2 regions of the Thermaerobacter subterraneus DSM 13965 genome follow, and region 2 is predicted to be linked to the other one. Evidence: riboswitches for the same ligand, from Rfam matches in the RefSeq annotation. Region 2 holds a riboswitch; the other holds the start of a gene.
What was found. A riboswitch is a leader RNA that binds a small molecule or an ion and turns the genes downstream of it on or off. The one in region 2 is predicted to bind cyclic di-GMP.

Region 1 (14,681 bases), on a different contig from region 2:
TCAGCATCAAGACCAGAACCTGGGGCGGCGCCGTCAGCACCCGGGTCGCCACGTAGGACCGGGCCGGATGGGCAACAGCCCGCCGAGGCAGGCCGGTGGGGAAGACCCCTCCCCCTCGGGCCCCCTGCGCCGGTGCCCCCGCCTCGCCCGAGCGCCGGCCGGTTGCGGATCCGGCGGCTTCCGATCCCAGCATCCCGCCGGTCTCCGGCTCCGGCTTCACACCCGCGACGATTTCGCCCTGCTCAGCGATTCCGCCCTGGCCGCCGCTTGCCTTCAGCATGGGCCAACCCCTCCCGCCTGCTGCCCGGCCGCGCTGGGCCGGCTGCCCTGCCCGTCACCCTGTCGTCCCGCCGGCATTTTGCTCTGCCATTCAACCCGGCCTTTACCCTGCCTTGCACCCGCGGTCCCACCAGCCGCCGGCCCCGCCGTTTACCCGTGTGTTCGCGCCGCGGTTGCCCTCGCGCTCACCCCGGCTTCGGCGGACGAAATCCATCCTCCATTATCAGGTCGATCCAGCCGTGCTTGGCCCCGTCCTGTCATCCCAAGTCCCATCGCCCTCAGTCCTTGGGCCGCAGGGACGCCAGCTGGTTCACCTGCTGGACCAGCCACTGCTCCTGGGACTGGAGGGTGGAGAGCAGGGTCTCCAGCGCCTCGAACTGCCGGGTCAGGTTCTGCTCCCGCAACTTGAGGCGGTACTCCATCCGCTCCATCTGCTCGGCGTAGTCCCGGGCCCGGTCGTCCAGGGAGTCGATGCGCCGGTCGAAGAGCCCGGTGTTCGTCTTGAGCCATCCGTCCAGGGCCTTCTGCAGCCGCACGAAGACCCCGTCGTCGCTGGTGGCGGAGGCGTCGGGGTCGCCCGCCAGCAGCCGCTGCACCCCCGCCCGGTCAGCCGCCAGCGCCTCCCGCAGCTTCGCCTCGTCCAGCTGCAGGGTGCCCGACTTGTCCTGGGTGGTGATGCCCACGGCGGCCAGCCGGTCCAGGGTGGTCGAACCCGCCAGCGCCGCCACGGGGTCCGAGACCATGCGCCGCAGCTCGTTGCGCAGGGTGGTGAGGAGCACGTCGCCCCCCAGCTTGCCTCCGCCCGCGCCCTGGTAGTCCTGCTGCTGTGCCATGAAGGACAGGGCGCTGTTGTACTGCTCGATGAACTTTTTCACCGCGCCGACCACGGCGTCGTCGTCCCAGGCCACGGTGACGGTGACGGGATTGCCCGGGGCGGCCTGGTGCAGTTCCAGGGTGACCCCCTGGACCACGTCGCTCACGGTGTTGGACGAGCGGGTGAAGGCGAGGCCGTTGACGGTGAACTGGGCATCCTGGCCCGTGACCAGCACCCGGCGTTCCGCACCGGCGGCGTCGATCAGCCCCAGGGACTGGGCCACCGTGCCGCTCACATCGCTGATGTCGATGGCGCCCTGGCCCGTGTGGGTGCGGGTAATCACCAGATGGCCGCCGATCACCTCCGTCCGCACGGCGCTGGCCTCCGCCGCGGGGTCCGCCTGCACCGCCTGTTCGACCGCCGCGTTGATCCGGTCGCGGATGGCGTTCAGGGAGTCCGTGGTGTCGACGGTGACGTCAAAGCTGGTGCTGCCGACGGTGATGCGAAAGGTCCCGCTCAGGTTCAGCGCGGCCTGGGGGTCGGCCACCGGGTCGTAGGTGGCGATGGAGTGGGCCGTGGCCAGCTGCTGCACCTCGACCGTGTAGGTGCCCGGGGTGGCGGCGGCGGAAGCCTCCGCCGTCACCCGTGCCTCGTCGCTGCTGGTGGACCGCGGCCGCCAGAACAGGTCCTGCGCCAGGACATCCGCGATGCGGTCCTGCAGGGTGTCGATGCGGGAGCGGATGTCGCTCCAGGCGTTCTTCTCGGACTCGATCTCCAGCTTGCGCCGCTCGAGCAGCAGCAGCGGCCGCCGCTCGATCTGCATCAGCTGCTCGACGAGCTGCTCCCAGTCGAGACCGCTGGCCAGTCCACCGATGCGCATGGTGACATCCTCCTTGCCCGAACCCTTGGCCTGCCTCGCTCAAATCACCGAACCGCCGAGTCGCCCGACCGCCTCGTCCGCATCACCGAACCGCCCGCGTCACCTGGCCGGATCGCCCGAATCACCCAGTTGCCTGCGTCACCTGGCCAGATCACCCGAATCACATGGCGGCCCTCGCCGCCCCACCGGCTTAGCCGCGCTGGTCGACCTGCTGCCCGAGGAGCATCTTGACGTACATGGCAATCCGCAGCACGTGCTCGGGTGGAACCTGCCGCACGGTCTCGCCCGTCTCCCGGTCGACCACCTCCGCCACCACCCGGCCAGTGGCCTCGTCCAGGTGAAAGTGGAGCTGGTAGCTGAAGGGGTCCCGGTGCAGGTCGGGCAGAGGTGGCATCCACGGGCTGAAATCGTGGGGCATGGAGTCGCCCGCGGTCGCGGCGGCGGAAGCAGCCTCGTCTCCCGCAGCCGCGGCGTGATGCGCCGGGCCGGCATGGCCCGCCAGATCGGCATGTTCTCGGAGTTCGACGGCGCCGGGGTTTCCACCAGGACCACGGAGGCCCGTGGCCCCGACGATGGCTCCGGAGCTACTAGCCGTGCCTGGTGCTGGAAGAACACGCCCCACGCTCTCGGGATCAGGCTGTGCGGCCTGGGCGGGGACGCCGCCCGCCGCCACCATGGGATGGAAAGCTGCCCTAAGGGGTTGCTGGGGTGAAACCATCACGGACCTCACGTCTCCCTGGTCGAACTCCGCAGCGAAACAAGTGACACACGGCAGGCCTTATCCACGGTGGGCTGGGCCCGGTTTACCGAGTGGACCGCAGGTGCACCGGGTTCACCCACCCGACCCAGTCCCGTATGCCACGCTTAACCGTTTGCCCGTCGTATCGGTTGGACGCGCTGGATCGTTTACGGTACCGGGGTCCTAATCTCGTTGGCACTGCCCGGTCTTCTTCTGCTCCTTGGCCTGTGCTCCAGGTCACCATGGGCCGTGCTCTTGGTTCGGGTTAGAGCATATTCGTGAATTGACTCCTATCGAACACGCTTTTTCGACGACGGAAATCCGGCTGGGAGGCTCGCCTACTGGATGACCGGTAACATTGAACTCAAGCTGGGCTCATGCCACGGTTTCGCTTATCGCCGCTTGAAATAGGAAGCCGGCCGTCGCCTGACGGCCGGCTCCACATGGGGGCTCCGCTCCGGTCCGGTGGGGGGGGGAGTTCACCACGGACCATCGATGGGGGAGTTCGGTGGATCGGACGAAGCCGCCACCTTAGTTGGGGGAATCTACGCTTTCGCTTAACCCTGCAGCAGCTGCAGGACCGCCTGGGGCATGGCGTTGGCCTGCGCCAGCATCGCCGTGCCGGATTGCAGGAGGATCTGGTTCCGCGTGAAGTTGGCCATCTCCAGCGCCATGTCGACGTCGCGGATGCGGGACTCGGCCGCCTGCAGGTTCTCCACCGCCACGCCCAGGTTGGCGATGGTGTGCTCGAGACGGTTCTGGATGGCACCGAGGTCGGCGCGCTGGCCCGAAACGCTCTCGATGGCGCTGTCGAACGCGGTAATGGCCGAACTGGCGGACGCCTGGGAGGTCACGTCGAGACCGCTAACCGTGAAGACTTGACCATCGCTCAGCGTACCTAAGCCGCTCGCATCCAACACCACATTGCCCTTGCTATCAATGAACTTGCCGGCCGTCGTCGGATCTTCGGTCGCGACCACGTTGCCGCTGCTATCCTTCAGGACTTTGGCGGTGGCGTCGTAGGTGTAAGTACCCGCCTCGAGCCCACCGTTCGTGAAGGAGACGACAGTGCTGGCAGTAGCAGTAGTAGTCGTGCCACTCGTCGCAATGGTGACGGTACCGTTCGTCACCGCAACCGAGAAGGTAAACGTGTCCGCGTCGGCGCCGCCAGCCGTGCTAGTCCATCCCTTACCATCGTTTGACTTCGCTACGACAGTTCCGCTTGTATCGACCAATTCATAGCCGCCGCTCGCACCCGACCGGGCAGTGTAGGTGCCATCCGCAATGTCCTGAGTGGTACCTGTGGTTACCGTAGCGCTAACCGTCGCCTGGGCCTTGACCTGGTCACTCACCACGCCCAGGCTAAAGCCGCCCATGTTCCCGATCTTGACCGAAATGTTCTGACCAGCATTGGCTCCGATCTGGAAGGTGATGCCATCCTGCTCGAACGACCCGTCCAGCAACTTCTGGGTGTTGAACTCCGTGGTGCGGGCGATGCGGCCGATTTCCTGCGCCAATTGGTCGATTTCCTTCTGGATCTGCGCCCGGTCCGCCGCTGTGTTCGTATCGCTCGCCGCCTGCACCGCCAGCTCCCGCATCCGCTGCAGGATACTATGGCTCTCGTTCAGCGCGCCCTCGGCCGTCTGGATCAGTGAGATGGCGTCCTGGGCGTTGCGCTGGGCCGTCTGCAGGCCGGAGATCTGGGCCCGCATCTTCTCCGAGATGGCCAGGCCCGCCGCGTCGTCGGCCGCCCGGTTGATCCGCAGGCCCGACGACAGCCGCTCCAGGCTCTTGTTGAGCAGGCCGTTCGTCTGGCTGAGATTCCGCCAGGCGTTCAGGGCGGCCACGTTGTGGTTGATCCGCATCGGGTACAGCCCTCCCTGTTCCGGGTTCCACCCCGGCGACGGCATGCGCGCCTGCCGGCCCGGGGTGAGCTTGGCTACCCGGAATATCGAGGGGAGGGGACTGCCATGTTAGGGCGGGCGCGGTCCTAATTTAGGCGGCCACTGCCCAGTTTCCATGCCAACGGCACCCAACGGCCGGTTCCCCACGCATGGGGACCCAATGCCAGATGCCTGATGCCAGATGCGACTTTCGCGAACGCGAGATTGCGTTCGCCGGTGCGGGTGACAACGCTGGTCGGGTAGAGACAACCATTGATTGGACATCTGATTCCGACATCTGATCAGACATCCGCTTAGGCATCCGCAGGCTACCGGTGTGGGACAGTCAATAGGCCGTACAGCCGCTAGCCAGGTCAGGATCGCCCCACCCCCACCGCCCCGCCGAGCAGCTCCTCCAGCACCAGGGCAACACCGTCTTCATCGTTGGTGGCGGTGACCCGGTTGGCGGCGGCCCGGGCGGCGGGGGAGCCGTTGGCCATGGCGACGCCAATGCCGGCGAACTGGAGCATCTCGATGTCGTTGTCCCAGTCGCCGAAGGCCACCACCCGCTCCACCGGCACCTGCAGGTGGGCGGCCAGGCGCTCCACCGCCCAGCCCTTGCACACGGGGGCGTCGGACACCTCCACGGCGTAGAGGCCCGGCTCCAGGTCGGTCCCCGCCAGCACACGCACCGCGTCGCCCCACTCGGCCGTGATCCACCGGCGGAAGGCCTGCGCGCCCTCGTACCGGTCACGGACCAGCACCCGCACCGCCCCGACGCTCACCCACTCCAGCAGGTCGGGCACCTCCTGGGTCAGGCGCCCCGCCTCGAAGAACCAGGAGGCCTTGGGCAGCCGGGCCCCGGGCTCGTAGAGCATGCGGTCGCCGTGGGGATGGTCCAGGTCGTGGAAGAACAGGGTCACCCCCAGTTCCCGGGCCTTCAGGATGGCCTGGCGGGCGAACTCGGCCGGCAGGGGCTGTTTCCACACCGGCCGGTCGGTTAGGGGGTCGACGGCCACGGCACCGTTGTGCACGATGCAGGGGGTGCGCAGGCCCAGCTCCTGGGCGAAGGGGCGGCTGGCCACCCAGCGGCGGCCGGTGGCCAGGCAGACGTGGTGACCGGCGGCCACGGCCGCCCGGACCGCGTTCTTCACCCGCGGGCGCAGCCGGCCCTGGCTGTCCAAGAGGGTGCCGTCGACGTCGAGGGCGATCAGGTAAGGGAGCAAGGGGCATCCTCCTTTGAAGATCAAACCGCCTCCTATTATAGGGTTACAGGGAAGCCCGGGGCCCAGGGCGGGGCGGGGCCATGCTGAGCCGGGATCCCGTGCGTGCGGGTCCTCGCCGGTTGTGGTTGTGGCTGTGGTTGTGGTCGGGATTGGGGTTGGGGTTGCGGTGGCGCTGGTGATGATGGTGCAGGTGCGGTTACGGGGGCAGGCGACTTCGAGCACCCCGGGCTCCCACTCAGCCATGCCACGAGGGCCCGGGCCCGGCTCCACCCTACCGGCGACGCTGTATAGCAACCGGGGATCACGTTCCGGAAGACAACGGGGACGACGGGGCCCGGGCGGCGGGTTGTCCGGGGCGTCGCCCTGCAGCCTCCGGTCTTCCGCCTAGCCCGGGCCCCAGCTATTGACCCCAGATATCAGTTTATTGCCGTGGTCGACCGCCCGGTAGTGTCGAATGACTGCGGGTGAATCACGGCGGCGGGCGACGCTAGGCTCTACCCGTGGTTGCGCCGCTGTGCAGATTCGTTCGTCATGCCCGCCCTCGGGCCATGCTGGCCGGCATGCTCACCTGCAGCCCGCCCTCGCCCGCGGCCCGTGCTGGCCTGCGGCCCACCCTCGCCTGCGGGCCGTGCTCGCCTGCGGACCACTCGCCTCAAGCCCGCCCTCACCCGCGGGGCCATGCTCGCCTTCAGGCCGGCCTCGCTTGCGGCAGGCCGCGGTCACGGGCGGGTCCTGCCTGAGCCCTGTGGCCAGGCCCAGACCCGCCTCCGGCCCCACGCTCAGTCCGCCGTGCCGCTCGCCAACCGGCGGCCCGCTGCCTCGATCACCTGGAGGGCCCGATCCGTCTCTTCCAGCACCCGGGCCAGGGCGGTGGCCACCCGCTCGCTCCCGTAGGTCTCGACCAGCCGGTCCAGCTCGGTGCGGGCGGCGGGCGATACCTGACCCACGTGATGGCGGAGGAGTTGGAGCAGGGCCTCCCGCGATTCCCGGTTCTCACCGGCGACCGGAGCGGCGCTGCGCCAGCCCGCACCTGCCTGGTACCGCGTGCGGAGGCGGCCCGCATCACGGTCCCGCCAGCTGCCGGTCGCCGGTCTGGCGGCGCCCCCGGCCGTTTCCAGGTTCCCGCCGCCGCCCGGTCGGGGCCCGTGGCTCGGGACACCGTGTTCCGCCGGCCCGTGGTGGCCCGCCGGCCCGTGGCCGGCGTTCCCGGCGGTGCCGGTCGCGCCGGCCGGATCACTGCCCTGCCGCGCCAGGCTGCGCGGCGCTCCCAGGCCCCGCCGGCCATCGCCGCTCGTGCCGCCCGGCAGCCGGTATCCAGGGCCGCCGGCAGAGCCTTGGGAGCCCGTGGCGCCGGCTGCCGGGCCGGGGCGGCCGGTTCGTCGGGCGTGGGGGCGGCGAGCCCAACCGGTGCCGTACCGGTACCGGGCGCCCGTCACGCCATGGCGGTGCAGCTCCAGCAGGCGGTCGGCGTAGCGGTTGGCCAGGGGTTGCTTGCCTCCCAGGCGGCGGGTGGAAAAGGCGTACTTGCCGCTGTTGGGATCAAAGTGCACCACCTCGACCTGGACCCGCTCGCCCTTGTAGAAGTAATCTTCCGCCCGTTCCACGTACCAGTCGGAGATCTCCGAGATGTGGATGAGCCCCCGGCGGCCGTCGTCGGTCACGAGGAACGCGCCGTAGTCCACGATGCCCGTGATGGTGCCGTGGACCCGGGTCCCGGGCGCCAGGGGCACAAGCCCGGCCAGGTCCCGCACTCCCTCGCCCGCTGCTGCCACCGGCCCTGCCGCCTGCCCCGCCGCCGGTACCGTAGCGGAACCGGTTCCGGCCCCGGCGGAAACCGCTGCGCCGGCCGCCCGGGCCGGTTCCAGGGCAACGGGGACGCGCCCTTCCCGCTCCGGGCCCGGGCCGGTGCGGCCGGTTCGTCCGGCGAGGTCAGGGGGCGGAGCAGGCCCGGATGGCACCGGCGATGGCACGGGCGGTGACGCGGGCGAATCCTCCTCAGGAAGCAGGGAATCCTTCATCGCATCCGGCATACGGGAAGACGCCTCCTCAAGGCCGGGGCCGGGTTCCGCCACGCCCGGCCACAAGCGATACCACGCCACTCGTACGGTGCACCTGCATGTAGGTTATGGAATATGCACCCGCCTTATCCAAAGTGAGCAGATCGGCCAGGCTTTTCACCATGTCCATCCAGGGCCGGGCAACGGACATGCAAGGGGCAACGAGGACCGAAGTTGCCGTGCCGGTTGCGCCCGCTGGTGGTTCCGGTGCCAGGGTTCCCACCTGAGGGAAACAGTTCAAGGCCGGTGCGAGGCCGGTGCAAACGGTTCCGAGACAGGGCCCCTGGGCCAGGGATCCATCGGGGGGTGATGTGACGCCTGCGGGGTGACCGGTCGCCTACCGCAAAGCAAAACTCAACTCGGCTTCGGCGGCCAGCTCGCCGTCCACGGTGGCGCGGGCGCGGCCCTTGCCCAGGGGACCGTGCATGGCGATGATCTCCACCTCGATCTCCAGGCAGTCGCCCGGAATCACGGGCCGGCGCCAGCGCACCCGGTCGGCGCCGGCGAAGAGGGCCAGGCGGCCGCGGTTCGCGGGGACGGACAGCACCGCCGCCGCCCCCACCTGGGCCATGGCCTCCAGGATCAGCACCCCAGGCATGATGGGCCGGCCCGGGAAGTGACCCTGGAAGAAGGGTTCGTTGGCGCTTACGCACTTCCGGCCCACCGCCCGGCGTCCCGGTTCGAGGGAAAGAATCCGGTCGACCAGGAGAAAGGGGTAACGGTGGGGCAACACCTCGAGGATCGCCTGGATGTCCAAGCCCCCCTGGGGCTGATCCTGTTCCGCCATGGGCTGGTCCCAGTCCTCCACGCTGGCTGGTCGCGAACCTCCGCCACCCAGGCTGCCCCGGTGGCCGACCCGGTACGAAGGTTCGTCACTAGGATTCAGAATTCGCCGCCCCCCGCCGTCCCCCTTCTGGATGGAAAATAAAGGGGAGCCGGATCGCCGGCTCCCCTTGGCATCGCGGTCCTTGCCACCGTAGTCCTTGTCACCACGGGCCGGGTGGATGCGGGTGGCAATGGGCGGCTCAGCCGCGGGCCTGCTGGTAGCGGCGGGCCACCTCGTCCCAGTTGACCACGTTCCACCAAGCCGCCACGTAGTCGGGCCGCTTGTTCTGATACTTCAGGTAGTAGGCATGCTCCCACACGTCCAGGCCGAGGATGGGCGTATGGCCCTTCATGTACGGGCTGTCCTGGTTGGGCAGGCTGTAAAGCTGCAGGTCGCCCTTCTCGTCGACCACGAGCCAGGCCCAGCCGCTGCCGAAGTGGGTCGTGGCCGTCTTGGTGAACTGGTCCTTGAAGGTCTCGAAGCTGCCGAAGGCCTTGTTGATGGCGTCCGCCAGGGCCCCCGTGGGCTGGCCGCCGCCGTTGGGGCTCATGATCTCCCAGAAGAGCGAGTGGTTGGCGTGGCCGCCGCCGTTGTTCCGGACCGCCGTGCGGATGTCCTCGGGAACCTGGTCGATCTGGCGCAGGAGCTGGTCGATGGGCTTGTCCTGCAGCTCGGGGTACTTCTCCAGGGCGGCGTTGACGTTGTTGACATAGGTGGCGTGGTGCCGGTCGTGGTGGATCCGCATGGTCTGCTCGTCGATGTGGGGCTCCAGGGCGTTGTAGTCGTACGGCAGGGGCGGCAACTGGTAAGCCACCGGCAATCCCTCCTTGAATCGGCAGGTGCGCAGCGACCGGTTCCCGGGACGAACCGGCCCCGGCGCCACCGGTTGCGGGGACAGGCTGGCGGCAGCACAGCAGGTCCGCCCCGCCAGGACCGGCCCGGTGGCACCGGAATCCTGCCCGTTCCCAGGATCCAGTCTTTCCTGCGCTCGATTACGAGTATATACCAAGCATCGGCAGCTTTCATGCGGGGCCCCCGGGGGCCGGGCGGGGGCGGGAAGCTGGCCGGGGGACCGGCCGGGCACAGGGCGGAACGCCGGAAAAGGGCCGGAGTCCGGGCGGCGCCTGCCGCCCGGACTCCGGCCGCATCAGGGGGGAGGCCCATGCGGGCCGTCGGGCTAAACCGCTAAGAGTCTTGGGCGCATGCACTGGAGTGCATGAGCGGTGCCTCAGGAGCGCAACCGGTTGATCAGGCTCAGCATCTCATCGCCTGTGAGCACGGCGCGGGCGTTGAGCTGGTACGCCCGCTGGGACGCCAGCAGCCGGGTCATCTCCAGGGCCAGGTCCACATTGGACTGCTCCAGCATCCCCTGCCGGATCCACCCCGCTCCGTCCTGGCCGGGCGCCCCGGCCGGCACCGGGTTGCCGCCCAGGGCGTACAGGCCCTCGCCGCGGCTTTCCAGGGCATCGGGCGCCGGCGGGACCATCACCGCCAGCCGCCCGGCGGGCACCTCGCGACCCCCGGCCAGGAGGGCCCGTACCTCTCCGTCCGGCGATACCACCCAGCCGCGGGATCCCGCCGGGAGCAGGAGGGGCTGGCCGCCGGCCGCCAGCAGCGGCCGCCCCGCGCCGTCGGTCACAAGAAGCGCTTCGCCGGCCTCCCCACCGCCGGGGACGCCGGCGGGTACGGGGCTGGCCGCAAAGGTCCCGCCCCGCGTCAGGAGGACCTCGCCGGTGCCGGGATCGGCCACCTGCAAGAAGCCTGCACCCTCGATGGCCAGGTCCCAGGGGGAACCCGTGGCCTGCAACGGACCCTGGCTCCACAACCGGGGTGTGGCCGCCAGGCGGACGCCGTGTCCAACCTGGACGCCTCCCGCCGCGGCGGCAGGAGGCGCCACCGGCACCTGGGCCGCGGCGTAAACCAGATCGGCAAAGTCCGCCCGGGCGGCCTTGAAGCCCGGGGTACTCACGTTGGCCAGGTTGCCGGCGGTGAGATCAACCTGCCGGGCCGCGGCCGCCATGCCCGCGGCGGACGACCAGAGGGCCCGCTGGATCATGTGACCCGCCCCACTTCCTGGATGGCCAGCCCCAGCGTCTGATCCTGGGCCTGGACGGCCCGCTGGGCGGCCTCGAAGGCGCGGAAGTTGGCCAGCATGGCGACCACCACCTGCACCGGGTCGACGTTGGACTGCTCCAACACCCCCTGGCGCACGGGCGTGGCCGCCGGTACGGCGGGACCGGACTCGGCCGTTGCCTGCCACAGGTTGTCGCCCACCCGCCGCAGGCCGGCGGGGTTGGCGAAGGTGACCCGGGCGATGGTGCCCAGGACCGCGTCCCCCACCACCACCTGGCCGTCGGGCCGGACGGTGAACTGGGCGCTACCCACCAGCAGCGGCTGGCCCGTGGTGTCCAGGACGGGCGAGCCGTCGGGTGCCTGGAGGTACCCCTGGGACCCCACGGTGAAGTTGCCGGCCCGGGTGTAGGCCGGGCCGCCGGGGCCCATCACCACGAAAAAGCCGTCCCCCTCCAGGGCCAGGTCCTGCGGTCGCCCGGTGGTGACCCAGGGTCCGGGCCGCATGTCGGCGCCCGGTTCGGCCACTACCGTACCCGTGCCCAGGGGCCCCACCACCGGGGCTCCCGTCCCGTCGAGCCGCGACAGCAGGAGCTCGGGAAATGCCTCGGTCACGTTGCGGCTCGCTTTGTACCCGGGCGTGTTGACGTTGGCCAGGTCGCCCGCCAGGCGCTCCTGCTGGAGCACCCGGGCCAGCATGCCGCTGGCCGCGGTGTAAAGACCTCGCAGCACCGGATCACCCCTTCCGCCACGCCAGACCCCGCGATCGCCCCGCCCCGCCGGCTGGCCGTCCCGCAGCATGCAACCGCCGCCCGCCGCCGGAGATGCAGCCGGCCGTGAAACACGAAACCCCCGGCGGCAACCGGGGGTGGAACATCCTGGCCCCGCGCCGGGTTCGGCGGGCGAACCCGGCGGCAGATCCCTTCCACCCGTTCGGCAGCCCGGCCGTCATGGCCGGCGGGAGGGGCTGGAACACCTCGCTGCAGGAACCGGCCCGGCTGCTCTCCGGAACCGGAGCCGGGCCGGGGCTGGCGCCTCCGTACCGTTCTAGCGCCAGGTTCTCTGTCCCGGGAACCTGGCCCGACTCCCGCATTCCGGTGCGCGCCGGGCGAGGCGTCCCTCCGTCCCGCCGTGCGGTAGACCCGTGGCTTTGCGCCCCCGCCTTTCGGCGGGTTTGCCTTTATCGCGGCGTGGTCACGTGCCGTGTCACGGTCGTGTTGCAGCCTGTGGTGCCTCGGCCGTACTTTCGCCGACGTGCATCGCCTGATGCGCGGGACCACGTCTTAGAACGTACGGCCTCAGGAGGCTTTACATGCCCATTCGACACCTGGAGGGGAATTCCTTCCCGGTTAAGGCGGCCGGCGTGCCTTTTAGGGACCGGCGGCCGTCAGCCGGCGATGAGCACGCCGTCCAGGCGGTCCAGCATGCTGAGGGCGACGCCGGTACCCAGCGCCACGGTCAGCAGCGGCTGTTCCGGCTTCACCACGGGCAGGCCCGTGGCCCGGGCGATGCGCCGGTCCAGGTCACGCAGCAGGGAGCCGCCTCCCGTCAGCACCAGGCCGCGGTGCAGGATGTCGGCCGCCAGCTCGGGAGGAACCCGCTCCAGGGTGCTGCGCAGGGCCGTGATGAGGGCCGAGACGGGTTCGTCCAGGGCCTGTTGCACCTCGGCGGCCGTCAGGTGCAGGGTGCGGGGCAGTCCGGTCACCAGGTCGCGGCCGCGAACCTCGAACTGCTCCCCATCCCCCTCCGGCGGCTCGGCCCGGCCGATGGCGATCTTGGCCTGCTCGGCGGTCCGCTCCCCGATCAGCACGTTGTACCGGCGCTTGACATGGCGCACGATGGCCTCGTCGAAGGTGTCGCCGCCCACCCGGGCCGAACCGGCCACCACCACCCCGCCCAGGGACAGGACCGCAATGTCCGTGGTGCCGCCGCCCACGTCGACCACCATGTGGCCGCCGGGCTCGTGGATGTTGAGGCCGGCCCCCAGGGCGGCGGCGACCGGTTCTTCCAGGAGGTAGACCTTGCGGGCCCCCGCCTCGTAGCCGGCCTCGATGACCGCCCGCCGCTCCACGGTGGTCACCCCCGAGGGGACGCACACCACCATCCGCGGCCGGACCCCCAGGCGTCGGGGCATGGCCCGCTGGAGCAGCATCTTGAGCAGGGTGGCGGTGGCGGTGAAGTCGGCGATCACCCCGCCCCGCAGGGGCCGGGCGGCCACGATGTGGCCCGGGGTGCGGCCCAGCATGCGGTGGGCCTCCGACCCCACGGCCAGCACCCGCCCGGTTTCCCGATCGATAGCGACGACGGAAGGCTCGTTGAGCACGATGCCCCGGCCTTCGACGAAGACCAGAGTGTTGACCGTTCCCAGGTCGACCCCCAGGTCCCGGACGAACCCGACCATAGCCTGTCCCCCTCCTGACCGCCCGGCAGCCGCCTGGGCGACGGCGGGGAACCGGCGGGATGTCCCGGTGCCGGCGGCCGCGCCGGGGCCTCAGGGCTGGCAGGAATCCGTCTGACTGTGGCGCTGCGGTTGCTGTGGCGGATTTCTTTGCCATAAGGCCGGGTTCCTCTTGACCGCCGGGCTCCACGCCGTGCCGGCTGGCGAAGGGGAATTCCTGGGTTGTCCGTCCCGTGGCCGGGATGGGGGGCGGCGGGGGCCGCGTCCGGACGGGCCCTGAAGGGGGCGGGAAGGAAGGGGGCCGGGCTGCGGGCCGGGATCAGCCGGGTGGAACCCGGCGGGCCGCCGCCACGGCCGCGTTCGTCCAGGGGCCAGGGCCGGTGCGGGCAGGGACGGCGCGTCAGGCCCCGACGGGGGGCTCCGAAGGGGTTTGCCTGGTTTCCTGGCCCCGTTGTTCCTGCAGGTACTTGAGGCGGGTGGCCTCGCCGCCCCGCAGGTGGCGCTCCGCTTTGTTGGTCTCCAGGACCTGGTGGACCTTGGCCGCCAGCTGGCTGTCGATCTTGGGCAGGCGCTCGGTGACGTCCTTGTGGACGGTGCTCTTGGAGACACCGAACACCTTGGCTGCCTCGCGCACGGTGGAACGGGTGCGAGCGATGTACGTGCTCACCTCCACCACGCGCTTCCAGATGTAGTCCTTCACCGACCTGCCCCCTTCGCCCTGGTCTGGTACCATCTATATGAGGGCGTTAGGCAAACATACCTTGGCCGCAGGCCGCCGGACGGCCGCGGACGGGCGGACAGGCCCGCTGGGCCGCCGGGCCCGCCAGGGCGTGGGGGCGGCTCACCCTGCCAAAGGCCGCGGCCCCGCTCCCCCGAGGGGGTCGGGGGAGCGGGGCCGCGGGTGGTACGGGGATGCGGGTTCCCCGGTGGCCGGCGCCGGGCCCGGTGCGGTTTTCCGGGCCGGGCCCGGTTCTCCAGGCCGGGGCCGGTTCTCCGACCGGGGGCCGGTTCTTCCGGCCGGTTCGTCCGGCGGGAGATCCTCCTAGCCGATCAGGGTCTGCGGGTCGACGGCCTCGTCGCCACGCCAGATCTCGAAGTGGACGTGGGTGCCGGCGGACGCCTCGATCCGGGCCGACTGGCCCGCCTTGCCGATGGCCTGGCCGCGCCGCACCTGCTGTCCGGCTTCCACCGTCGCCTCGGCCAGGCTGGCGTAGACCGTGCGGTACCCGCCGTCGTGCTCGATGGTCACCGTCAGGCCGCGATCGGGGTCGCGGTGGACCGCGACCACCCGCCCGTCGGCGGCGGCCACCACCTGGGCGCCCTCCTCGACCGCCAGGTCGACGCCGGGGTGCCAGCGCCAGTCACCCATGGTCTCGGAGTACTGCCAGCCGAAGCCCATGGCCGTCTTGCCGCTGGCGACGGGCCAGATGAAGGCCGGAGTCGTCTCGCCCGTGACTTCCCGGGTGGGCACGTTGTCCCGGGGTTGCGCCGGTGTCCCCGCCTCCGTGC
Region 2 (14,681 bases):
GCCCACCGAGCTGGGCCGGGTGGTCACCGCGTTGCTGAAGGAGCACTTTCCCGACATCGTGGACGTGGAGTTCACCGCCCGCATGGAGGCCGACCTGGACCGCATCGAAGAGGGCCAGCGGGAATGGGAGGATGTGGTCCGGGAGTTCTACGAGCCCTTCAGCGCCACCCTGGCCCGGGCGGAAAGGGAGATCCAGCGCGTTGCCCTGCCCGTGGAGGAGACGGACGAGATCTGCGAGAAGTGCGGCCGGCGCATGGTGATCAAGCACGGGCGCTACGGACGCTTCCTGGCCTGCCCGGGCTTTCCCGAGTGCCGCAATACCCGGCCCCTGGTGGAGAAGACCGGCGCCCGCTGCCCGCGCTGCGGCGGGGAGATGGTGCAGCGCCGGTCCCGCAAGGGCCGGGTCTTCTACGGGTGCAGCAACTATCCGGAGTGCGACTTCACCACCTGGGACCGGCCCACGGCGGAAACCTGCCCCGAGTGCGGCACCTTCCTGGTGGAGAAGCGGTCCCGCCAGGGGGTGCGCCTGGTCTGCGCCAACCCCCAGTGCACCTATCAGCGGGAAGGGGCCGCCGAGACCGCCGGCGCCGGTGCCGGGGCGGGGAGGCGTTGAGCATGGCGGAACGAGTCACGGTCATCGGCGGCGGCCTGGCGGGCAGCGAAGCCGCGTGGCAGGTCGCCCGCCGGGGCATTCCGGTGCGGCTTTACGAAATGCGGCCGGTGAAATCCACCCCGGCCCACCACACGGGCCAGCTGGCCGAGCTGGTCTGCAGCAACTCCCTGCGGGGGAACCAGCTGGACCAGGCGCCGGGGTTATTAAAGGAAGAGATGCGGCGGCTGGGCAGCCTGATCATGGCGGCGGCCGACGCCAGCGCCATTCCGGCAGGAAGCGCCCTGGCCGTCGACCGGGAGGAGTTCGCCCGGCGCGTCACGGAGGCCATCACCGCCCACCCGCTGATCGAGGTGGTGCGGGAAGAGGTGACGGAGCCGCCCGCGGAAGGTCCCGTGATCATCGCCACCGGACCCCTGACCTCCGACGCCCTCTCCAAGTGGATCCGGTCCTTCACCGGCGAGGAGTACCTGGCGTTCTTCGATGCCGCCGCGCCCATCGTCACCTACGAGTCGTTGGATCTGTCCAAGCTGTTCCGCGCGTCCCGCTACGACAAGGGCAGCGGCGACGACTACCTGAACAGCCCCATGACCCGGCAGGAGTACGAGGCCTTCTGGCAGGCCCTGGTCGAAGCGGAAAAGCACGTGCCCCACGACTTCGAACAGGGCCTGTTCTTCGAAGGCTGCCTGCCCATCGAGGAGATGGCCCGCCGGGGTCCGGACACCCTCCGCTACGGGCCCTTGAAGCCCGTGGGCCTGGTCGACCCCCGCACGGGCAAGGAGCCCTACGCCGTGGTCCAGCTGCGCCGGGACAACCGCTACGGCACCCTGTACAACCTGGTGGGCTTTCAGACGAGCCTCAAGTGGGGCGAGCAGAAGCGGGTCTTCCGCATGATCCCGGGCCTGGAGAACGCCGAGTTCGCCCGGTACGGGGTGATGCACCGCAACACCTTCATCTGCTCGCCCAAGGTGCTCAAGCCCACCATGCAGGCGCGGAAGCGCCCCGACCTGTTCTTCGCCGGCCAGATCACCGGCGTGGAAGGGTACATCGAATCGGCCGCCACGGGCATCGTGGCGGGCATCAACGCGGCCCGGCTGGTGCGCGGGGAAGAACCCGTCGCCTTTCCGGCCGAGACGGCCCATGGGGCCCTGACCCGGTACATCACCGAAGCGCATCCCGACCACTTCCAGCCGATGAACATCGCCTTCGGCCTGTTGCCGCCCCTGGAGCGGCGGGTGCGGGACCCGCGGCGCCGCAAGCTGCTCATGGCCGAGAGGGCCCTGGCCGCGCTGGAGCGGTTTGCCCCCGCCCGGCTCCCCGAGACCGTGCCGGGGCCGGCGGTCCCGGGCGGTGACCCGGCGCCTGTGCCCGGGCGGTGAGACCGTGACCCGGATCCCTGCCGGTTCCCTCCCGGCTGCCGACGTGGTGGAGGCCTACCTGGATCACCTGCGCCTGGAGCGGGGTCTTTCCCCCCGCACGGTGGAGGCGTACGCGGGGGATCTGGCAGGCTGGCTCCAGTTCCTGGGCCTGGAGCCGCCCGTCGGGGCGGCGGCCCTGGCGGGCGTCAGCGGCCGTGACCTGCGCCGCTGGCTGGCCCATCTGGAAGAACGCGGCCTGGCCCGGGCGTCCGTGGCCCGCAAGCTGGCGGCGGTGCGGGGCCTTTTCCGCTACGCCGTGCGGGAGGGCTGGCTGGCGGCCAGTCCCGCCGCCCGCCTGGCCACGCCGCGGCTCCGGCGGCGGCTGCCGCGGGTGTACACCCCGGAGGAAGCCCAGGCCCTGCTGGAGGCGGCGGCCTCGGGCCACGGTCCGGCGGCCCTGCGGGACCGGGCCATCTTGGAACTCCTCTACGGCTGCGGCCTGCGGGTGGCCGAGCTCAGCGGGCTCGACCTGGACGACGTGGACCTGGAGGGCGGCTGGCTGCGGGTGTACGGCAAGGGCGGAAAGGAGCGGATCCTGCCGCTGGCCGGTCCGGTGGCGGCGGCCCTCCGGGCGTACCTGGAGGAAGGGCGCCCCGGGTTCCTGGAAGGCCGGCGGCACCGTCCCTGCCGGCCTGCCGATGCCCAGGCCGTGTTCCTCAACCGGTGGGGCGGCCGGCTCTCGCCCCGCGGCATCCAGGCCATCGTGCGGCGGGTGGGGGCGGTGGTGGCGCGGCTGCAGGCCCACCCCCACCTGCTGCGCCACACCTTCGCCACCCACCTGCTGGACGGCGGCGCGGGGCTCAGGGCGGTCCAGGAGCTGCTCGGCCACGCCAGCCTGGCCGCAACCCAGGTGTACACCCACGTGTCCCGGGCACGGCTCTGGGCGGTCTACCAGCAGGCCCATCCCCGGGCCCGCCCTGCCCCGGCTGCGGCCGTCCCCGCACCGGGGGCTGCGGCGCCGGAGCCGGAGGGCCTGGGCGCCCCGCCCTCGGCAGGCGCACCCGGTTCGCCCGCCGGGTACGGGCCGGCAGGGGGGCGCCAGGGGCTGCAGCCGGGATCGTCGCCGTCCGGGTAGTCCCCGCCGCCGGGGTTCCCGGCGCCCCCCGGGCGGGGTGGTCGCCGCCCGCGGCGGGCAACGGATCCGCGCCCTTCGGCAGGGCGGACCGGCACCGTCACCAGGCCCCAGCACGAGCCGGAAGGCCGGCGGGCCAGAGCGAGGGATCAGCGCATGGGCGAGGGGCAACCCCGCTTTCACGGCACCACCATCCTGGCCGTGCGCCGCAACGGCCGGGTGGCCATGGCCGGCGACGGCCAGGTGACCCTGCAGCAGCACATGGTGATGAAGCACCGGGCCCGCAAGGTGCGGCGGCTCTACCACGGGCGGGTGTTGGCCGGGTTCGCGGGCAGCGTGGCCGACGCCGTGGCCTTGATGGAGCGCTTCGAGGGGAAACTGGAGGAACACGGCGGCCAGCTGGTCCGGGCGGCGGTGGAACTGGCCAAGGACTGGCGCACCGACCGGCTGCTGCGCCGCCTGGAAGCCCTGCTGGTGGTGGCCGACGCCGACCACCTGCTGCTGGTGTCGGGGTCGGGGGAAGTGCTCGAACCCGACGACGGGATCGTGGCGGTGGGGTCGGGCGGCGGTTTCGCCCTGGCGGCGGCCCGGGCCCTGGCCCGGCACACCGGCCTGGATGCCGCCGCCATCTGCCGGGAGGCGATGCGCATCGCCGCCGAGCTCTGCGTTTACACCAACGACCAGCTGGTGATCGAGGAGCTCTAGCCGTGCTCTCGCCGTACTCTCGCCGTACTCCAGCCGCACGGGCCTGGGCCGGGAGCAACGGGCCCGGGCCGGGGGCCGGCCCGATCGGGGCGGCCACCCGCCAGGGGGAGGGACGACCGTGGAACGGGGAGCCGTCCAGGGCGCCGCGTGGGAACCCGACCGGCTGACCCCCCGCCAGATCGTGGCGGAGCTGGACCGGTACATCGTCGGCCAGGCGGAGGCCAAGCGGGCGGTGGCCATCGCCCTGCGCAACCGCTGGCGGCGGCAGCAGCTGCCGCCGCACCTGCGGGACGAGGTGGCGCCGAAGAACATCCTGATGATCGGCCCCACCGGGGTGGGCAAGACGGAGATCGCCCGGCGGCTGGCCCGGCTGACGGGAGCTCCCTTCATCAAGGTCGAGGCGACCAAGTTCACCGAAGTGGGCTATGTGGGCCGCGACGTGGAGTCCATCATCCGGGACCTCTTGGAGACGGCCATCCGCATGGTCAAGGCGGAGCGGGTGGCCGCCGTCGAGGACCGGGCCCGGGCCGCGGCCGACGACCGCCTGCTGGACGTGCTGGTTCCGCCGCCCCGGCGGCGCCCCCAGCGCGCCGGGTCGCCCTGGGAGATGCTGCTGGGGTCCCTGGGGGCCGGGATGCCGGGTCCGGCCGAGCCCGCCCGGCCCGAGGAAGAGGAGGACTGGCGCCGGCACCGCCAGGAGGCGGCTGCGCGGCTGCGCAGCGGGCAGCTGGAGGACCAGGTGGTCGAGATCGAGGTGGAAGACCAGGCGCCGCCCATGGTCGACATCCTGGGCGGGCCGGGCCTGGAAGAGGTCACCCTGAACGTGCAGGACCTGCTCAAGGACTGGCTGCCCCGGCGCAAGCGCCGGCGCCGCCTGCCGGTGCGGGAGGCCCGGGAGGTGCTGGCCCAGGAAGAGGCCCAGAAGCTGATCGACATGGACCAGGTGGTGGCCGAGGCCATCCGGCGCACGGAGCAGGCGGGCATCGTCTTCATCGACGAGATCGACAAGATCGCCGGCCGGGAGCGGGGCCACGGGCCCGACGTCTCCCGGGAAGGGGTGCAGCGGGACATCCTGCCCATCGTCGAGGGCTCCACGGTGATGACCCGGCACGGCCCGGTGCGCACGGACCACATCCTCTTCATCGCGGCGGGAGCCTTCCACATCGCCAGGCCCTCGGACCTGATCCCCGAGCTGCAGGGCCGGTTCCCCATCCGGGTGGAGCTGCAGCCCCTCACCCGGGACGACTTCAAGCGCATCCTGACCGAGCCGGACAATGCCCTGCTGCGCCAGTACCAGGCCTTGCTGGCCACCGACGGGGTGGAGCTGGAGTTCACCCCGGACGCGGTGGAGGCCCTGGCGGACATGGCGGCCCGGGCCAACCAGCAGGCGGAGAACATCGGAGCCCGGCGCCTGCACACCCTGCTGGAACGGCTGCTGGAGCCGGTGGCCTTCGACGCCCCGGACGCCCTCCAGGGCAAGGTGGTGGTGGATGCTGCGTTCGTCCGCCAGCGGCTGGAGGGAGTCCTCCAGGATCAGGATCTGAGCCGGTACATCCTCTGAGGGCCCTGCCCCCTGGTGGCGGCGCCGGGAGTCCGGGGCCGGCCGGGGAGCCGGCGGCGAGCCCCAGGCGGCCTGCGCGGGCGAAATCCTGACCGGCCGCCCCCCGGGGGCAAGCGAAGGAGCCAGGGCAAGCGATCCTGGCTGGCAAAACCCACCCTGCCGCAAGAGGGACCCAAAACCAGGACCCGGGTCCCAAATTTTTTGTCGCGGATAGAAGGAATGACCAGTTCGGTGCAGAATCATGTCGACCAGTGCCGGCTGGAAAGCCGCTACAACTGAATAAGCTTCGGGGGTGAGCCGCGGTTTCTGTCCCGGTTGCACAGGCCGGGGCGCGGCCACCCCCCGCGGCAGCGACAAAGGCACCCCTGTCGAAAGGCAGGTTCGCAAAGTCACGGGTCTAAGGTCCCGCCAGCACGGGACTATGACGGCCGGACTGCCGAACGCCGCGCGGTGGACCCTTGGCAATCCTCTCGTCCGCCCGTGGTGCCTGGCGCGCCGCGGGCGGCTTTCTTTTCCAGCGGCGGGAGGGGATGGACCCGTGTGGGGGCGCGTCAACGATGAACTGGCTGCCGGGCTGGAGGTCCTGGCCCTCCGCCAGCGACTGCTGGCCCAGAACGTGGCCAACGCCGAGACGCCCGGCTACAAGCGGTATGATCTCGACTTCGCCCGGGCTCTGGAGGCGGCGCTGGCCGGTCGCGGGCCGGCGGGAGGCCAGGCCGCGGGGTGGGCAGCCGGGGCCGCCGGCACCGCCGGGACCGGAGGGGCCGAACCGGCCGTGGCGGCCGCACCAGCCACCGGGGCCGGGGGCGCGGGGGCAGCCGGAGCGGGCGGGGTGGCGGTCGGGCCTGCCGTACCCGGTGGCCGGCTGTCCCTGGGCGTCACCCACCCAGGCCACCTGCCGGGCCGGTGGGCACCAGCAGATCCGGCGGTAGCGGTATACCGGGAGACCGGTTCCTCCCTGCGCAACGACGGCAACAACGTCGACCTGGACGCGGAGATGGCGCGGATGGCGGAAAACGGCGTGCACTATCAGGCCCTGGTGCGGCAGCTGTCCGATCGCATCGCCCTGCTGCGCACGGTCATCGCCGAGGGGAGGCGGTAAGCGGTGGCGGGCGGGATGTTCAGCACCTTCGACATCGCGGCCAGCGGCATGACGGCCCAGCGGCTGCGCCTGGACCTGATCGCCAGCAACCTGGCCAACGTGGACTCCACCCGTACCCCCCAGGGCGGGCCCTACCGCCGGCTGGTGCCGGTCTTCGAGGAACGCGCGACGCCCTTCGCCCGGATCCTGCGGGAACGGGGTGCGGTGCCGGGGCCGGTGCCGGCGGCGGGTGCCGCAGCCGGCTGGGCACGCTCCCCCCTGGCCGGCGTAGCGGGTGGGCCGGTGCCGCCCGTAGCCGGTCCGGGCGCGGCGGGTCCCGGCGGGACCGGAGCCGCCCCCGGCGGGGTCCAGGTGGCGGCCGTGGTCGGCGATCCCTCGCCGCCCCGGCTGGTGTACGACCCGGCCCATCCCGACGCGGGCCCGGATGGTTACGTGGCGTACCCCAACGTGGACCCGCTGGCGGAGATGGTCAACCTGCTGGCGGCGACCCGGGCCTACGAGGCCAATGTGGCGGTCTTCGCCGCGGCCCGCACCCTGGCCCTGCGGGCGCTGGACATTGGCCGCGGCTGAACGGCCCTGCGGCTGCCGGATGCCCCTGGGACCGCCAGGGTCCCGGCAGCGTTGCGGCTGCAACGGAGGAGGTCTGAGCCATGAACCCATGGGGTGTCCAAGCCCCCGGCAACGTCGCCTGGCCCGGTTCTTCCCCGGCGACCGGTCTGGGCGGGACCTTCGGACCGTCCGGAAGGGCGGCGGCTGCGGCCGCGGGCGACGGCCCGGCGGCCGGTTCCACCGGGCCCGGTGGCGTGGGACCCAGCTTCCTGCAGGAACTGGCCCGCGCCCTCCAGCAGCTGGAGGGCGCGGCCGGCGAGGCCGACGCCATGGCCCGGCGCCTGGTGACGGGCCAGGTCCAGGACCTGTCCCAGGTCATGGTGGCCAGCGAGAAAGCGCGGCTGGCCATCGAACTGGCGGTGCAGCTGCGCAACAAGGCGCTCGAGGCCTACCAGGAGATCATGCGCATGCCCGTGTGACGGGTGCGGCCCTGCGGCGGCCGGCGGGATGAGCGGCACGGGGCCGGAAGGCAGGGTCGCGGTCGGTCGAGGAGGCGGCGGAATCCTCCATGCCCCTGGCACAGGTGCGGCAGCTTCCCCAGCAATTCATGGCCTGGTTCCGGAAGCTCAGGCCGGCGGCCCGGTGGGTGGTGGTCTCGGCGGCGGCTCTGGCCCTGGCCGGTTTGGTGGCGCTGGCCCTGGCAGGGCGCAGCGGGCCCCAGTGGGCCCCCCTGTTCACCCAGCTGGACCCCACCGACGCCGCGGCCATCGCCGGCCAGCTGGAGGAGCAAGGCATCCCCTTCCAGCTGGCCCAGGGGGGGCAGGCCATTCTGGTGCCCGCGGAACAGGTCGACCGGCTGCGCCTGGACCTGGCCGCCCAGGGCCTGCCGCGCCAGGGGACGGTGGGCCTGGAGCTTCTGGAGAACATGCCGATGGGTGCCACGGAGTTCGAGCGGCAGGTGCAGTACCTGCGGGGGCTCCAGGGCGAGCTGGCCCGTACCATCGGCCGGCTGGAGGGGGTCGAGGCGGCGCGGGTCCACGTAGTGCGGCCCGAGCGCAGCCCCTTTGTCAGCCAGCAGCGGCCTGCCACGGCGGCGGTGCTGGTCCAGCTGAAACCAGGGGCGGAGCTCGAGCCCGAGCAGGTGCGGTCCATCATGCACCTGGTCGCGTCGGCGGTGGAAGGCCTGAAGCCCGAAGACGTGACGGTGGTGGATACCACCGGCCGCCTGCTCTCGGCCGGAGTGGAGCTGGCCCAGGAAGGGACCGCCGTGGTGCCGGGTGACCGCTTCGAGGTGGAACGCCGCTTCGAGGCGGAGCTGCAGCGCAGCCTCCAGACCCTGCTGGAGCAGGTCCTGGGCCCGGGCAACGTCATCGCCCGGGTCAATGCGGAGCTCAACTTCGACCAGCAGGTGGTGGAGCGGCACCTTTTCGAGCCCCCGGCCGACGGCGGCCAGGGCATCCTGCGGTCCATCCAGGAGCTGCAGGAGACCTTCACCGGCCAGCCCGCACCGGGCGGGGTGCCGGGGGACAGCAACATCCCCACCTATCCCCAGGTGGGCGGCGGCACCCTTGACTACCAGCGCAGCGAGCGGACGGCCAACTACGAGGTCAACCAGGTGGTCGACCGGGTGCAGGTGGCCCCGGGTGCGGTCCGGCGCCTGTCGGTGGCCGTGGTGGTCAACGGCGATCTCACTCCCGAGCGGCGGCAGGCCCTCCAGCAGGCGGTGGCCGCGGCCATCGGCAGCGACCCCCAGCGCCAGGACCAGGTCGAGGTGGTGGCCATGCCCTTCGACACCACGGTGGCCGACCGCCTGCAGCAGTCCCTGGAGGAGGAGCGGCAGGCCCGGGAAGCGACCCGGCGGGTGGCCCTGCTGGCCGGCGCGGGGGGGCTGGCGCTGCTGGCCCTGGTCCTCCTGGTGGCCGCCTGGCGGCGCCGGCGGCTCGCCCGCCGGCTCCTGGAAGCACAAGCCGCCGGTCACGGGTTACCCGCCGTGCCGGGGAGCACCGCCGGCACGGTGGCGGCCGGTCCGGCCGGGCGGGGCACCGCGGCCGTACCCGGCCCCGGCGGACCCGTTCCGGGACCGGCCGGGGCCGCGGCGACGGGTGCCAACGGCAAGGCGGCGGAGGCCACGGTCCTCGAGCAGGTCAGCGAGCTGGTGAAGAACCAGCCGGAGCACGTGGCCCAGGTGATCCGCAGCTGGCTGGCCGAGCGGTCCGCCAACTGACGGCGGCGGTCAGGACGGCCTGAGCAGGATCAGGACGGCCAGGCCCGGCGCGGGCGGGGGAGGAGGCGATGGCCATGGCGACAAGGCAGGTTGCGGTGGCAAGGGCCGGCACGGCGGTGGCCGGGGGTACGCCCCGGGGTGGGATCAGGGCCCCGGCGGCGCCGGTCGCCGCGGAGGTGGCCGAGGGTCCGGAGGGCGGCATCGCGGCGGAGCCGGGGGCCGGTGCGGCGGCCGCCGGTGGCCGGCCTGCCCTCCGGGAGGCGGCCCGCGACCTGTCGCCGCGGCGCAAGGCCGCGATCCTGATGATCTCCCTGGGACCGGAGCTGGCCGCCCGGGTCTTCCGCTACCTGCGGGAGGAGGAGATCGAACAGCTCACCCTGGAGATCGCCAACACCGACCGGGTCGCTCCCGAACAGCGGCTGGCGGTGCTGGAGGAGTGCCGGGATCTGGCCCTGGCCCACGCCTACATCGCCCAGGGCGGCATCGACTATGCCAGGGAGCTGCTGGTGCAGGCCTTGGGCCACCAGCGGGCGGCGGAGGTGATCAACCGCCTCACCGCGACCCTGTAGGTCCGGCCCTTCGAGTTCGTGCGCCGGGCCGACCCGCTGCAGATCCTGAACTTCATCCAGCAGGAGCACCCCCAGACCATCGCCCTGATCCTCGCCTACCTCCATCCGGAACAGGCCGCCGTCGTCCTCAGCGGCCTGCCGCCCGAGCGCCGGGCCGACGTGGCCCGCCGCCTGGCCCTGATGGAGCGCACCTCGCCCGAGCTGATCCGGGAGGTGGAGCGGGTCCTGGAACGCAAGCTGTCGTCGGTCCTGGGCGAGGAGGGCACCGTCGCGGGGGGGCTGCAGGCCGTGGTCCAGGTGCTGAACAACGTGGACCGCGGCACCGAGCGCAGCATCATGGAGGTCCTGGAGGTCACCGACCCCGAGCTGGCCGAGGAGATCAAGAAGCGGATGTTCGTCTTCGAGGACATCGTGCTGCTGGACGACCGGTCCCTGCAGCGGGTGCTCCGGGAGGTCGACCTCAACGAGGATCTGCCCCTGGCCCTCAAGGCCGTCAGCGAGGATGTCAAGCAGAAGATCTTCCGCAACCTGTCCCAGCGGGCCGTGGAGATCCTCCAGGAAAACCTCTCCTACCTCGGGCCCGTGCGCCTCCGCGACGTGGAAGAGGCCCAGCAGAAGATCGTCAACATCATCCGCCGCCTGGAAGAAGAGGGCGAGATCGTCATCGCGCGGGGTGGCCAGGATGAAGTGGTCGTCTAGGGTGGGAGACGCCCGGCGGCCGGTTCCCGCCCGCTGGCCGGTGCTGGGGTCCCTGCCCGGCGCCGGCGCGGCGGCCCCCGGGCTCCGGCCGGTGAACTGGCAGTCCGTGGGCCCGGCGGGCGGGACGGTGGCCCCTGCCCCTGCGGGCGAGGCCGCTGCCCCGACGGAGGCCGGCCCGGCTGCCGGTCCGTTGCCGGCAGCTGCCCAGGCGGCGGCCGGCCGGCGGGTCCGCCGCTGGCTCCGGAGGGCCAGGCGGGCGGCGGCCGCCCACCTGGAGAAGGCCCGACGCGAGGCGGACGCCCTGTGCCGCCAGGCGCGGGAGGAGGGCTTCCGCCGGGGCGAGCAGGAAGGCCGGGCGCGGTGGGAGGCGGCCTGCCGGCAACTGGAGGAACAGGCGGCCCGCCAGCGGGAGGAACTGGCCGCCGCCTACCGGCGGCTGGTCGAGGCGTCCGCAGGGCCCGTGCTGGAGCTGGTCCTGGTCCTGGCCCGCCGGGTGGCGGGCGAGGCCCTGGCGGTCGATGCTGCCGCCCTGCGCCGCCAGATCGAGGCGGCCCTGGCCCGGCTGGGGAGCGAGGGGGCCCGGGTGCTGGTGCATCCCGAGAGCCTGGCCCGGCTGGAGGAGGCGTCGCCCCTGCCCGCTGGCGTGGAGCTGGTGGCCGATTTGACCCTGGCGCCCGGCGACTACCGGGTGGAGACGCCCCGGGGGCTCATCGACGGCCGGGTGGAGGCCCAGATGCAGCGCCTCGGTCGGGCCCTCCGGGAGGCCGGACCCGGGGGCGGGGCGGACTCCGAGCCGGATGTCATCGCCGACGAGGAGGCGGCCAGGGTCCGGGCCGGTGCCGCCCCGGAGGGGAGGGAAGGAGCATGACCGTGCCGGCCGTTGCGACCCGACCCGGTCTCCCGGGCGGGCCCGGAGCAGGGGCTGCGCCGGGCCCCGACCTTCAAGAGGCGCAGGGGTCCGGTGGGCTCCTGGACTGGGGCCGGCTCACGGAGGCCGTGCAGGCGGCCGAACCACGGCCCTGCCAGGGCTGGGTGGAACAGGTGGTCGGCCTGGCGGTCGAGGCCCGGGGCCCCGTGAGCTCCCTGGGGGAGCTTTGCTGGATCGACCGGCCGGGACGGCCGCCGGTGCCGGCCGAAGTGGTGGGGTTTCGCGGTGCCCGCACCCTGCTGATGCCCCTGGGTGATGCCCGGGCCATCCGGCCGGGCAGCCGGGTGGAGGCCACAGGCCAGGGGTTCCGGGTGGCCGTGGGCGAGGGCCTGCTGGGCCGGGTGCTGGACGGGCTCGGCCGGCCCCTGGACGGCCAGGGTCCGGTGGCGGCGGAAGCCTGGTACCCGGCGGAAGCCGACCCCCCGCCGCCCCTGGCCCGCCGGCCCATCCGGGAGCCCTTGCCCGTGGGGGTTCGCGCCATCGACGCCCTGCTGACCTGCGGCCGGGGCCAGCGGGTGGGCATCTTCGCCGGCAGCGGCGTGGGGAAGAGCACCCTCCTGGCCATGATGACCCGGCACACGGCGGCGGACGTGGTGGTGGTGGCCCTGATCGGCGAGCGGAACCGGGAGGTGCGGGACTTCGTCGACCACCATCTGGCCGGTAGCCGCCGGCGCACGGTGGTGGTGGCGGCCACCGCCGACCGGCCGGCCCTGGTGCGCATCAAGGCGGCCCAGGTGGCCACGGCCATTGCCGAGTTCTTCCGCGACCGGGGCCGCCACGTGCTGCTGGTGATGGACTCGGTGACCCGCTACGCCATGGCCCTGCGGGAGGTGGGCCTGGCCGTGGGCGAGCCGCCGGCCACCCGCGGCTACCCGCCGTCGGTCTTCGCCGCCCTGCCGCGGCTGCTGGAGCGGGCGGGGACCGGGGACCGGGGCAGCATCACCGGCTTCTACACGGTGCTGGTGGATGGGGACGACTTCAACGAGCCCGTCGCCGACGCGGTGCGGGGAACGCTGGACGGCCACATCGTCCTTTCCCGCCAGCTGGCCGAGGAGGGCCAGTTCCCCGCGGTGGACGTGCTGGCCAGCGTCAGCCGCCTGATGCCGGAGCTGGTCGATGCGGCCCACTGGGCGGCGGCCCAGCGGCTGCGGAGGTGGCTGGGCGCCTACCGGGAGGCCCGCGACCTGGTGGAGATCGGCGCCTACCAGCGGGGCACCAACCCCGACGTCGACCGGGCCCTGGAGCGCATGCCGGCCATCCGGGCCTTTCTCTCCCAGGGGCGCGACGAGGCGGCTTCCTTTTCCGAGGCGGTGGCCCGGCTCCAGGAGGTGGCCGGCGGGGAGGCCGCCGGCGAGCAGCGGGCCTGAGGATCCAGGAGCAGCAGCAGGGGTGGGGGGATGGCCATGGCAAGCGGGGAGCCGTTCCGCTTGCAACGGGTATGGGACGTACGCCGCCTGGAGGCCCTGGCCCGGCTGGGGGAGTGGGGTCGCTGGCAGGCCCGCGCCCAGCAGGCGCAAGAGGAAGCGACCTTGCTGGAGGCCCAGCGGCGGCAGGCGGCGGGCGAGCTGGCGGCCGTGGGGCCGGCCCGGCCGGCCTTGGAGATGGTGGCCCGCTGGCGGGAACTGGAGCATCTGGGGCTCCGCTGCCAGGCGGCGGCCGGGCGGGCCCAGGTCCTGCGGCGCGAGGCCGAAACCCGCCAGCAGGCGGCCGTCGCGGCCCGGCGGGAGGAACAGGCCTGCGAGCGGCTCTACGACCGCCACCAGCGGCGGCAGCGCCTGGAGGCGGCGCGGCGGGAGCAGGCCCATCTGGACGAGGTGGCGGGTCGCCGGGCGGCGAGGGAGGAGGCGACGGGCCATGACCCGTGGTGATGGGCCGGTGGCGGCGCCGGTGCGATGGGGGCCTGCGACCGCCGGCGCCGCGGGAACGGGGGCGGCGGTTCCGGGCGGCACCCGCGACGCCGGGGGCCCCCAGGGGCCGGCGGCGGGACGGCGGCCGGGAGAGGTCTTCGCCGAGCTGCTGGACCAGGCTCGGACCGGGCGGGCCAGTTCCCCTGGTCCGGCGGGCGGCACGGCCCCCGCCGGCTCCGGCAGTGCGGGATCTGGAGAGGACGGCGGCCGTGACGCCCGCCGTGTCGCCGGCGGAGAGGTCATGGGGCTGGTCGCGGCCCTGTTTCCCCTGGGTTTCATGCCGGCCCCCGGCGACCAGGTTGGGGCCGGCCTCGAATCCCGTGCCCGGGGTCGCGAGACCGGGGCGGTTGCGGTGGAAGGGTGGTCCGGCACCCGTGAAGCTGCCGGGCCGCGGCCGGCAGGGCTACCGGCGCGGGGGGGTGCAGCGGGGGGATTCGAACCCCGGGAGGCTGCCGCCAGGTCCGGTACGGCGCCGGAGGCCGGGATGGAAAGCGAAGGCAGCGGCCGGCTGGGGGTCGCGAAGGCGCAGGACGGCGGTCCTGGCGCCGGGCACAACGGCGCCCCCGGTGGGGCACCGGGGGCGGGAGGGGCCGAAGGAGCGGGCCGTGACGCCCCGGCGACAGGGGGACCGGATCCCACTGCCGCCGGCGGGACAGCGGTAGGCCGGAGCCCGTCTCCTGCCCTCGGGGCCGGCAGCGCCTCCCAGGGCAAGGCCGGCCCGGCGGAATCCGCAGGGCCCTCGACCCGCCGCGCCCAGCCCGTCGCGGGGACCACCAGGGCGGCCGCCACCGCCCCTTCCGGCTCCGGAACGACCTCAGGCCCCACCGCCCCGGCTGCCGGCCCGGTGTCGGGAACCGGGGCGATGGTTGGGGCAGGGGGGTCCCTTGAGCCGCCGGGAAGCGGAATGCCGGTTTCGGCGGCGGGTGGTCCGGACGCGGCCACGGGTCCGGATGCTGCCGCCGGCGGAGCCGCCGGACCCGGCGGCGTTCCGGGTGGCGGCCGGCCGGAGACGCCGGCCCCGGTCTCGTGGCCCGGGCAACCCGGTGGCGGGCTCCTGGCCGGGGACGGTGGACCGGCGGCAGGGGACGGCAAGGCCGGGGCCACCTCGCCGGCGATGACGGGTGCGATGGCTGCCGCGGCGGGCGGCGCACCGGTCCCGAGCGCAGCGGCCGCGGGGCCGGGGGCCGGGGCGGAAGCTTACGGCCCAGGGTGGCCTGGGCCGGCCTCCGGCCATGCGGCGGCGGCCGCCGGCATGGCGAGCCTGCCTGCGGGCCAGGCTGGGCCGCTGCTGCCGGGGGCGGCCGGGGTCGTGGTGCCGGTCTCCCAGGGGACCGGCA

Region 1: it holds a riboswitch for cyclic di-GMP, as region 2 does, so the genes downstream of both, THESUDRAFT_RS10005 (flagellar hook-basal body protein) here and THESUDRAFT_RS11555 (flagellar basal body rod protein FlgB) in region 2, are expected to answer to the same signal.

The regions. Positions count from the first base shown of each region.
Region 1 covers NZ_JH976535.1:2,449,433-2,464,113, forward strand. The annotation lists gene fliS (flagellar export chaperone FliS) at 1-280, opposite strand, end outside; gene fliD (flagellar filament capping protein FliD) at 558-1,973, opposite strand; gene THESUDRAFT_RS13945 (flagellar protein FlaG) at 2,164-2,691, opposite strand; gene THESUDRAFT_RS09975 (flagellin N-terminal helical domain-containing protein) at 3,270-4,577, opposite strand; gene THESUDRAFT_RS09980 (Cof-type HAD-IIB family hydrolase) at 4,970-5,821, opposite strand; gene THESUDRAFT_RS12480 (S1 RNA-binding domain-containing protein) at 6,601-7,593, opposite strand; gene fabZ (3-hydroxyacyl-ACP dehydratase FabZ) at 8,216-8,665, opposite strand; gene THESUDRAFT_RS09995 (superoxide dismutase) at 8,904-9,518, opposite strand; gene THESUDRAFT_RS10000 (flagellar hook-basal body protein) at 9,933-10,760, opposite strand; gene THESUDRAFT_RS10005 (flagellar hook-basal body protein) at 10,757-11,506, opposite strand; cyclic di-GMP riboswitch class I at 11,907-11,963, opposite strand; gene mreB (rod shape-determining protein) at 12,162-13,175, opposite strand; gene spoIIID (sporulation transcriptional regulator SpoIIID) at 13,573-13,872, opposite strand; gene THESUDRAFT_RS10020 (M23 family metallopeptidase) at 14,215-14,681, opposite strand, start outside.
Region 2 covers NZ_JH976536.1:294,074-308,754, reverse strand. The annotation lists gene topA (type I DNA topoisomerase) at 1-613, shown strand, start outside; gene trmFO (FADH(2)-oxidizing methylenetetrahydrofolate--tRNA-(uracil(54)-C(5))-methyltransferase TrmFO) at 616-1,989, shown strand; gene THESUDRAFT_RS11570 (tyrosine recombinase) at 1,994-3,103, shown strand; gene hslV (ATP-dependent protease subunit HslV) at 3,257-3,805, shown strand; gene hslU (ATP-dependent protease ATPase subunit HslU) at 3,924-5,366, shown strand; cyclic di-GMP riboswitch class I at 5,715-5,807, shown strand; gene THESUDRAFT_RS11555 (flagellar basal body rod protein FlgB) at 5,905-6,468, shown strand; gene flgC (flagellar basal body rod protein FlgC) at 6,472-7,038, shown strand; gene fliE (flagellar hook-basal body complex protein FliE) at 7,119-7,496, shown strand; gene fliF (flagellar basal-body MS-ring/collar protein FliF) at 7,586-9,241, shown strand; partial or broken gene fliG (flagellar motor switch protein FliG) at 9,514-10,509, shown strand; gene THESUDRAFT_RS12540 (FliH/SctL family protein) at 10,493-11,377, shown strand; gene THESUDRAFT_RS11525 (FliI/YscN family ATPase) at 11,374-12,804, shown strand; gene THESUDRAFT_RS11520 (flagellar export protein FliJ) at 12,835-13,305, shown strand; gene THESUDRAFT_RS13605 (flagellar hook-length control protein FliK) at 14,597-14,681, shown strand, end outside.